3 linked regions of the Methanothermobacter thermautotrophicus str. Delta H genome follow. The main gene of each other region encodes a partner of the protein of the gene in region 3 in a complex. Links are inferred from orthologs where the notes say so. Each region holds a gene or a part of one and is shown on either strand. Other genes may lie near its edges.

Evidence for each region. The genes of interacting proteins can lie anywhere in the genome.
Region 1: the proteins of pcn (region 3) and fen are in contact, whole or in part, in a crystal structure (PDB 1RXZ), measured with the Archaeoglobus fulgidus proteins. The link is inferred for Methanothermobacter thermautotrophicus str. Delta H from one-to-one orthologs. Residues at the interface, in WP_010877842.1 of Archaeoglobus fulgidus: Asn43, Val44, Ala45, Met46, Pro120, Arg121, Pro123, Leu125, Gln151, Met192, Ser194, Asn218, Tyr219, Pro220, Ile237, Leu238, Ala239, Pro240, Arg241, Ile242, Glu243, Ser244; in WP_010877775.1 of Archaeoglobus fulgidus: Lys326, Ser327, Thr328, Gln329, Ala330, Thr331, Leu332, Glu333, Arg334, Trp335, Phe336.
Region 2: the proteins of pcn (region 3) and rnhB are in contact, whole or in part, in a crystal structure (PDB 3P83), measured with the Archaeoglobus fulgidus proteins. The link is inferred for Methanothermobacter thermautotrophicus str. Delta H from one-to-one orthologs. Residues at the interface, in WP_010877842.1 of Archaeoglobus fulgidus: Val39, Ala42, Asn43, Val44, Ala45, Met46, Leu125, Asp168, Ser194, Asn218, Tyr219, Pro220, Ile237, Leu238, Ala239, Pro240, Arg241, Ile242, Glu243, Ser244; in WP_010878125.1 of Archaeoglobus fulgidus: Ala74, Ile178, Ala179, Ile183, Arg190, Ser195, Asn196, Leu197, Arg198, Gln199, Lys200, Thr201, Leu202, Asp203, Phe205.

What each region holds. Positions count from the first base shown.
Region 1 is NC_000916.1:1,496,671-1,499,595, reverse strand. What follows is about bases 54-2,904. They hold fen (flap endonuclease-1), read right to left. Parts: upstream 2,047-2,904; coding sequence 1,060-2,046; downstream 54-1,059. Other genes in these bases: hacA (homoaconitase large subunit), read right to left, coding at 2,595-2,904; MTH_RS07820 (chorismate pyruvate-lyase family protein), read right to left, coding at 2,066-2,605; MTH_RS07830 (IGHMBP2 family helicase), read left to right, coding at 54-1,047. Also shown: more of MTH_RS07830, read left to right, coding at 1-53; more of hacA, read right to left, coding at 2,905-2,925. UniProt on the Methanocaldococcus jannaschii protein: Structure-specific nuclease with 5'-flap endonuclease and 5'-3' exonuclease activities involved in DNA replication and repair.
Region 2 is NC_000916.1:934,380-937,187, forward strand. The notes cover bases 54-2,787. They hold rnhB (ribonuclease HII), read right to left. Parts: upstream 1,864-2,787; coding sequence 1,243-1,863; downstream 54-1,242. Other genes in these bases: MTH_RS04830 (ExbD/TolR family protein), read right to left, coding at 54-226; MTH_RS04835 (MotA/TolQ/ExbB proton channel family protein), read right to left, coding at 231-1,070; MTH_RS04845 (rod shape-determining protein), read right to left, coding at 1,899-2,787. Also shown: more of MTH_RS04830, read right to left, coding at 1-53; more of MTH_RS04845, read right to left, coding at 2,788-2,808. UniProt on the Methanocaldococcus jannaschii protein: Endonuclease that specifically degrades the RNA of RNA-DNA hybrids.
Region 3 is NC_000916.1:1,184,528-1,187,584, forward strand. The notes cover bases 38-3,020. They hold pcn (proliferating cell nuclear antigen (pcna)), read right to left. Parts: upstream 1,905-3,020; coding sequence 1,170-1,904; downstream 38-1,169. Other genes in these bases: MTH_RS06250 (50S ribosomal protein L44e), read right to left, coding at 38-237; MTH_RS06255 (hypothetical protein), read right to left, coding at 460-1,149; MTH_RS06265 (hypothetical protein), read right to left, coding at 1,956-2,363; MTH_RS06270 (transcription factor S), read right to left, coding at 2,378-2,692; MTH_RS06275 (NUDIX domain-containing protein), read right to left, coding at 2,841-3,020. Outside these bases: more of MTH_RS06250, read right to left, coding at 1-37; more of MTH_RS06275, read right to left, coding at 3,021-3,057.

The DNA of each region.
Region 1 (2,925 bases), 310 kb from region 3 along the record:
ACAAAGAGGAGGGGTGCAAGGGGCATCTCACCCAACGTCATGATCTCAATGGCCCGCTGGATAGAGACAAACCAGAGGATAGATGACCTCCACAGTAAGCTTCAGGAGGCAGAGATGAGAATCGCTGACAGGATACTCCGGGAGAGCCAGGTTGTCCTTTCAACCAACTCATCTGCAGCCCTCGAGTACATAGATGGCTTAAGGTTCGATGTCGCCATCGTCGATGAAGCATCCCAGGCCACAATACCAAGCATACTCATACCCCTTGCAAGGGCCCCAAGATTCATACTGGCAGGGGATCACAGGCAGCTCCCACCCACAATACTCAGCAGAGATGCATCCGAACTTGAGAGGACACTCTTTGAAGAACTTATCAAACGCCACCCGGGCAGATCCAGGATGCTGAACTGCCAGTACCGCATGCACCCGGCCATAATGGAGTTCCCCAACCGTGAATTCTATGATGGGAGGATAAGGGCCCATCCATCCCTTGAGGATATATCCATCAGGGATATCATCGAGGATGTCCCTGACTCCGATATCTGCCAGAAACTCGCAGATCCCGACCCCGTCCTCTTCATTGACACTTCAGGACTGGATGGCTGTGAGCGCAGGCTAAAGGGTTCAACCTCAATACAGAACCCCCTTGAAGCGGACCTTGCAGTTATAATCTCCCGTTCACTCATGAGGATGGGTGTTAAACCTGAGGAGATCGGTATAATAACCCCCTACGATGACCAGGTGGACCTCATCTCATCCATGATAGATGTTGAGGTGAACAGTGTTGACGGATTCCAGGGACGTGAGAAGGATGTTATAATAATCTCAATGGTCAGAAGCAATCGGAATGGCAGTATAGGGTTTCTGAAGGATTTAAGGCGTCTAAACGTTTCACTCACCCGTGCCAGACGCAAGCTCATAATAATAGGGGATAGCAGGACACTCTCAGCCCACCCATCCTACAGGCGGCTCACTGAATTCTGCAGAAAAAGGGGATTCCTTGATGAAGCCGGCCTCGATGATGTCAGGAAGTGGGGTGCTTCATAAAAATTAATGCTTTCAGAACCAGTCCTCCAGGCTCTTCTGGGTGGAGGATGCACCCTCAAATTTTTTAAGTGCAGCCCTCACACGGTCCTCTGAAAAGCCGTGTTCAGTGCACAGGAACTCGATAACACCTTCCACGTCAGGTTTTCTCCACCTGATCTCATAGTCCTCTGAAACCTCTGGCTCCAGAAAGATCCTCCTGAGAACCTGGGGGTCGCCACCTATGTCAGCTTCAAGGTCCCTGATGACTTTGAAAATGTCGCCCTTCTCCCTGATGAGTTTGAGTCCCCTCCTTGCGCCTATCCCCTTTACACCCTCATTGAAGTCAGTCCCGACGAGTAGTGCCATATCCACGAGCTGTGTGTGGCTGATTGAGAGTTCCCTGAGGGTGGACTCCAGTTCAATGATCTCGGGGTCCTCAAGTTTTCCGCTGAGGGTGAGGTTCCTTACAACCCTTGGGGCGCCAAAGAGGAGACAGTCATAGTCCTGGGATGCCACGGCCCATGCATCGCCCATCTTAACCATGTATGATGCCTGAGCCTCCCCCTCACCGGGTGCCTGTACATAGGGTATTCCCAGAAGTTCCAGGAGCCTCTTTGAACTCTCCAGTATTTCTGAGGACATCCTTGAGGACCTTACAGCATATTTTTTCGCCCTGTCAATGTCCCCCTCCTCAAGGGCCCTCTTCCACTCAACCTCAGATTTCTTCCGGATATCAGCCCTCCTGCTCACGGTCTCGCCCTTGAGGTGGTGGGACCTTCCATCGAAGACATATATGACCCTTATCTCCCTCTCCATGACCGCGGCCGTCCTGTAGAGTATGCCGCTGAGGTGTGATGTTACTCTACCCCTGGAATCCATGAGGGGTGTTCCATCCCTCTGCCTTATGCTTGATAGGAACTGGTAGAGTGTGTTGGCTGCATCGACTGCGACCGTTCTTCCCCTAAGGTCCTCAAGGCGTATCCTGCGGGGTGATACAACATCCCTGAGTTTAACTCCCATATGAACACCCGGTGAATCTCTAAAACTCCTCCCTGAACCATTCGAAGGGGAAGGTCTCCTTTATCCTTATGAGAACCTCACCTTCATGGATGATATTGTAGGTCCTTGTGAGCATCGGGGAGTCTGTCCCAAAGATCTCCCTCAGCTGGGGGTCCGGGTTCTCAATGTCAAGGACCTCTATCTCCCTCCTTGACTCTATGTTATGCTTCTTCAGGATCCTCCCTATGGGTACATCGGCCCTTATGAGATCCTCCCTGAACCCATCGTCGAGCCTTGAGAGGGGGATGTATGATACTGCATGTATGAGGGGCTCCCTGTTTCCTATGACAACAACCCTGTAGTTCACAGGGTCTCCCATGGAGATGTTGAGCTTATCTGCTATTTCCTGGTTGCAGGGTATGAATTCCTGTTTCAGGGTCCTTATGGTCACTGTTCCCCGCAGAACGTCAAGTATCCTTGTTACCGAGCCGTCTGTTGAGAGCAGTATCTTCTGGGTGTTTGAGAGTTTCCCTATGAGCCTCTCAATACGTTCAATCTCCTCCATGACATTAACATCCATTTCCTGCCTCCTGTTGAGGGGCGCTTATTACCCCTTCAATGGCGGATTCTGCGACGACTGCCGGGTTGGCCAGGTAGACGCTGGATGCAGGGTCACCCATCCTTCCCCTGAAGTTTCTGTTGGTTGTTGCTATGCTGACCTCCCCCGGGGCAAGGACTCCCATATGGGCCCCCAGGCACGGGCCGCAGCCAGGGTTGCAGACTATCGCCCCTGCCCTGATGAAGGTCTCTATTATACCATCCTCCAGTGCCTTAAGGTAGATCTCCCTTGATGCCGGCGAGACTATGAACCTCACATCCTCATGGACCCTCCTGTCGCCT
Region 2 (2,808 bases), 250 kb from region 3 along the record:
CGGTGACCCTCCGGAGGCCTGCCACCGGGATGAGGTAGTACTCTGAGGGTCCTGTGTTTTCACTTATCTCAGGTTTTCCAGAGGCCTCTCCAGTTCCGCCTCCAGAGAATGTTGCTGTCACAACAAGGAAGATCAGTATCGTGAAGAGTATATCAATGAATGGGACCATGTTGAATCTGGGCTTACCGTGGATCTTGTTCCTGTACCTTTCTGTGTCAAGAGCCATCCTATCACTGTCTCAGTTTACTCTCAATGATCTCGGCACTCTTACCGCACCTTTCAATTATAATATTGTTTATGCTCTTCTCAAGCATGCTTGGCTTGAACGCCACAACCACGTTGGCGTCGGGTTCATCAACAACCCGGACACTCACCACACCATCAGATTCCATGAGTGCCTTCACAACGTCGTCCACATTCCCCTCAACACTTATCCTCATAACGGCGTAGCCCCAGTTGGTCATCTTCTTTATGAGTTCAATCTTGTCAATCTCATCATCGATTCTTCCTGTTATGTAGGAGTAGAGTGGCATCAGGATGATGGCGACGGCAAGTCCAAGGATGGTTGTTATCAGGGCCACATAGATCCCCTCAGCCATTGCAGCAGGGTCAGCGTTAACCCCAAGGGCCCTGAAGGTGTACCAGATCCCTATAACAGTCCCTATCAGACCCAGCATCGGGGCCACCTCTATGATGGTCCTCAGGGTGCCGAGGCCCCGGGTCATGTTACTCATCTCCACGATGAACACTCGCTCCATGGCGTCCTCCACCTCTGAACGGTTCCGGTACCCTATCTTGAGGGCCTCTGATATTATCTTTGATACCGGGTTCTGGTACTGACCTATCTCTCTGAGGGCCTCCAGGGCCCCTCCCTTCTCCATGGACTCATTGACGGCCCCTATTATCTGGGGCGTACTTACACGTGAAATTTTCCTCAGGTAGTGTATCTTCTCAAGTGCTGTGATGAATCCATAGATTCCGATTGCTGCTATGAGGTAGGTGATAACACCACCGCTGCGGAACATCTCAAGTACCGTGCCAAAGAAGTTGATAACTGGATCGAGAAACATTTTTCTGCCTCACCTGGTGGATATTTAAAAATCAATGGGTATTTAAGAATAGTGGTTTTAATCCGGCTACACGGTTAAAGAGTATCATGGTCTCAATCACAGTTAAAGGAACACCATGATCTTAATCGCCATGAAATGCTGAGGTCACCAAAATCTTTAGTGTTCCATTAATTCACTGCTTCTTCTTCTGAACGGTTGCCCATGACCTCCTGACAAAGTCTGGCAGTTCATCATAGGTGAATGATTCAAGAAATTCCCGGGTACGTGGGTCAGAGGGGTAACCGGACCCAATATCCCCGAGTTTCCTGTTCTTCTTCTGTATGCTCTCTATTTCAAGGTCCCTTTCAACCTTGGCTATTATGGATGCTGCGGCCACAGGGTAGTACCTTGTATCTGCACCGTGCTCTGCAGTGACCTCAATTTCCCCGAAGTGTGACCTGATCTCCTCCTCAAGCCTCTCTGGCTTAACATCCACCGAGTCAATGATCACACGGTCTGGCTGGGCCTCTGGTATTATCCTCTTTATGGCTATCTTCTCTATCTCATTCAGGTTGAAGCCCCTTTCACGCATTCTGTCAATGTCAGAGGCCGAGATCTTAACCGTGAATACCCTGGCGATTCTTCTTATCTTCCTTGCAAGGAACCGTCTCCTCTCGGGTGTGAGCTTCTTGGAGTCCTTCACACCCATCTTGCGGAGTATGGAGAACTTCCTCTCAGGGATCATCACACCCGCCACAACCAGGGGGCCTATCACCGGTCCCCTCCCGGCCTCATCAATACCAAGAACCTTCATCTGCTGGAGGCCCCTTCAAATCAAAAAAAGAATGATTATTTCATGGCCTTGAGCCTTACCTCTGGTTCAAGGGCCCTTGGCTCTGCAGCAACTATTGCGGCTCCCTTGGCCACCACTGTCATGGGGTCATCTGATATCTCAACAGGGATGCCCACCTCATCATAGATCCTCTCCTTCAAACCCCTCAGCTGTGAGGTTCCACCAACAACAACTGTCTTGTTGTAAACCCCGGATATGAGTTCCGGTGAGAGTCTCTCAAGGACCTCTGCGATGGATTTAACAATACCATTCACCACTGGCTCCGCTGCCTCTGCAACCATCTCTGAATCGATTTCGACCTTTTTGGGTTTGTTGGTTTCCATGCATTTTCCTATGACCACGGTTTTGAGGTTTTCAAGGTCCTCATCACATTTGACCATCCCGACCTCTATCTTTGCCTTTTCTGCTTCATGGATACCTATCTCAACATTGAATTTCTCCTTAACGAGTTCAACTATGTTGCTGTCTATGTCGTCTCCACCAACTCTGATGGTCTGGATATCGGTTATTCCACCCAGGGATATCACCACGATGTCACTTGAACCGGCGCCGATGTCAATTACCATGGTACCTGATGCCTCGGCTATTGGAAGACCTGCCCCTATGGCCGCTGCAAGACCCTCACTTATGACCAGGACATAGTTGGCGCCGGCCTTCCTCCCTATCTCCTCAACAGCGTTCCTCTCAACCTCCGATGCGTCCCCGGGTATGCCTATAACTATCCTGTCTATGGAATCAGAGTCACCGGCACCCATCTCCATTGCATAGACCAGGAGGGCTTCTGCCTGGGCCACGCTCTCAATAACACCCTTCCTGAGGGGTCTCACTGCAATTATATCCTCAGGAGTCCTTCCGAGCATCATCTTTGCCTCTTCACCCACTGCAAGAACATATGATGGGTCATCC
Region 3 (3,057 bases):
CTTTATGTGTGACTTTCCACATTCCTTGCATTTGAGCCTGAGGTCAAGTTTCTTAACGGGTTTGTTACCTGATGGGAGTGGACGTGGGTAACCCCTGTAACCGGCAGTGACACGTCTGAACTGCCTCTGACCCCACTTAAGTTCACTGGCCTTTCTCCTCTTTGATTCCAGTACCTCGTGAACGGTGTGTTTTCTACAGTTTGGACAGTAAGTTCTTCTTTCCTTAGGAATCTTCATATCTAATCACCTCGTAAGTGAAAAAGTAAGCCTTTAAAATAACTGAACTTTTTTATACTGGGTTAGTATATCTCAAATCTCTATTTATACCTTTGTATGTGACACCACCTGGTGGTTCACTGAACCTTAAACTGCTAATCCGTGTTGATCCATCAGTTTCATTGCAGAGTACCTGATCTTCAGAGAATAGGAGAGCAATCTAACCATTTTAAAGCCTGCTGCCTATGAATACCTTATCCTCCGACCCTTCTTTGCATTTATGAAGACGTTTGCATTCAGTGATGGGAGCGTGACTATGTCCTGCGGCCGGAATGGACCGTATACCTTTTCATCCACACCCATTATTCTGGCAGGTACCTCCTCAAATATCAGCACCGTTTCAATATCCTCCTCCCGCCCTTTAACCCCTTTATCGGTTTTTACGGATTTTGAGGGGTCAGCGAGAAGTTCAGGGCCATCCAGAACGTCCTTCCTGGGGGCATCATCTTTCGCCCCTGAATCCCTGGTACCGGATTCAACATCTATTGAGGGGATTATCCTCGCCCTGAATTCCCTCAGGGTTTCTACCAGTGAAAAGTAGAGCTCCTCCTCCTCTGGTGTCATGTTGAGGGGGGTTGTATCCTGGAGGTCGAACTGTGGCCTGCCATTGAAGAGGTGGTATGACCTCTGGACGTTCATGACGGCACTATCAGTTATCTTGTGCTCCCTTCTCTCGCAGATCTCCGTGGCTATCCTCTGGGTGTCCCTTATGAGGTAGTGTTCCTTGGCGAAGGGGTCATTGCCAACGGCGTCAAGGAGGTCCTCTATGTAACTGTGAACCCTCTCATAGAAGTCATCCCCCACCCTTGCAAGGCCGCTTTCAGATCTCTCCTTTTTCTGAATCCTCCTCAGTTTCTGAAAGAATTCGTCCAACCCCATTCCTCACCTTTAAGTTATTCCTCTGCCTCTATTCTTGGAGCAAGGAGGAAGCTGAGTTCACCCTCTTTGCTTGCCATCTTCAGGGTCAGTTTGAGGGGCATGTCATCTCCCAGGTTGATTATTGCTGTCTCACTGAACTTGTCTGCCTTGAGCATCTCCTTGATCTTATCAAGGGAGTATATGCTCCTTGCAGGTTTATCTATCCTTTCGCCGTGGAGGTATTCAATCTGGGCGTCTCCAAATTCTCCCTCAGCTGAGGCTATGAAACGGTCCTCATCTACACGGAAGGTTATCTTATCTGAGAATATGTCTATGTCAGCTATTGAGTCCTTGAGGAGCTGGAATGGCACCTCGAACTCATTCTCATACTCAATTTCAGGAGGACTTGGGGTTTCATATTCGATGTCGATAAGCCTTATCTTGAATGTCCTTACTGCTTCCCCTTCAAACTGGATTATCAGGTTTCCCTCGTCGGTTGAGAGTATGACCCTGTCATTTGCCTTTGCCCTCTTGAGGACCTTCATGAGTTCCTCTGTGTCCACGTTGATCCTCTCTGGTTCATCACAGACGTACTCATCGAAAAGCTCGGCCTTCAGTTCGAGGTGCACGTATGTGATGTGGGACCTGTCAAGGGCGTCCAGGCGCAGGCCTTCGGCGCTAAGCTGTATCTGAACCTCGTCAACGATGGATGATATGGCATCGAAGCTCGTCCTTAAAATGTTAGGGTCATTCAATTCTGCCTTGAACATTTTCGTCCTCCTTATCCTATATAGCTAGATATTGGGGTCATGATTTATATACTATTCCTCTTCTTCTTTCTCTTCCCCTCTTTCAGCCTTCTTCACCTGTTTATAGAACCCCTCAAGGGGTGTGCCCCCTATGATGCTATGGACCATGAAGGCCCCCACCAGCAGGAGACCCGTGAGGATGAGGAATGCTGCGATGACCGTGTTCTCGCCTGAGACCACATTGTCAACAACACGGTCAGATGACCCCATTATGGTGACGATACCTGTCAGCAAAAGCATGACACCAAGTACCATTGCACTGTACCTCAGTATATCGTCACGGTGTTCCATTATGAGGGTCACCGGAAAGCCGTGCTCTGATTCATCCTCCTGTAACTCCTCCCATACCCGGGCAAGGAAACCCCTGAGCCTTTCTGAATACCTGCCTTTCTTACCATCATCGGGGCCTTCATCAGACATCTGCTCACCATTTTTCAGTCATATTCCCTCCAGGTGTGCTTGCAGCGGGTACATCTGAAGAACCGTGTCTCTGATTCATCAGCCCTCCTTGTCTGCTGCAGCCACCAGAAGGCCTCCATGTTACCACATTTCGGGCATTCAACCCTCGTTGTTGGGAGGGTATTTACATCATCACCTGTGAATATTATGGTCTCCTTTGCCTCAACTTCCTCTGAGACGCGGTACTTGTCTTTGAGCTTATCTGTGATATCCTTCTCATAGCCACACTGACACTTAAATTTTCCCTCGGATGGAAACATTACAGCTCCGCACTTAGGACAAAACTCCATCTTCTTCCTCCTGGTCAGAGAAACTGAAACCTTTTTGATTTCTAAAGTTTTTCTACAAGGACATTTATAATAATTTTGATTGTGACTGAAGGTCATGATATGCTGCAGAATGATTTTTTAGTGGAACACGGGTGCATTCCTCATCAATCTATTCCCGGTATCTGCTCCTGAAATCCTCCAGAATCTTCCGGTGGTCAAATGCGAGTTCAAGATCATCTATATCCTCGATGTGGAATATTCCAATGTCTGCAGCGTCTGAACCGGCCTCCGGTTCACCGGACACTACCCTCGCGGTGAAGCATACGCTCACGGTGTGCCCGCGGGGATCCCTCCGGGGGTCGGAGTAGACCCCGAGGAGGTCCTTG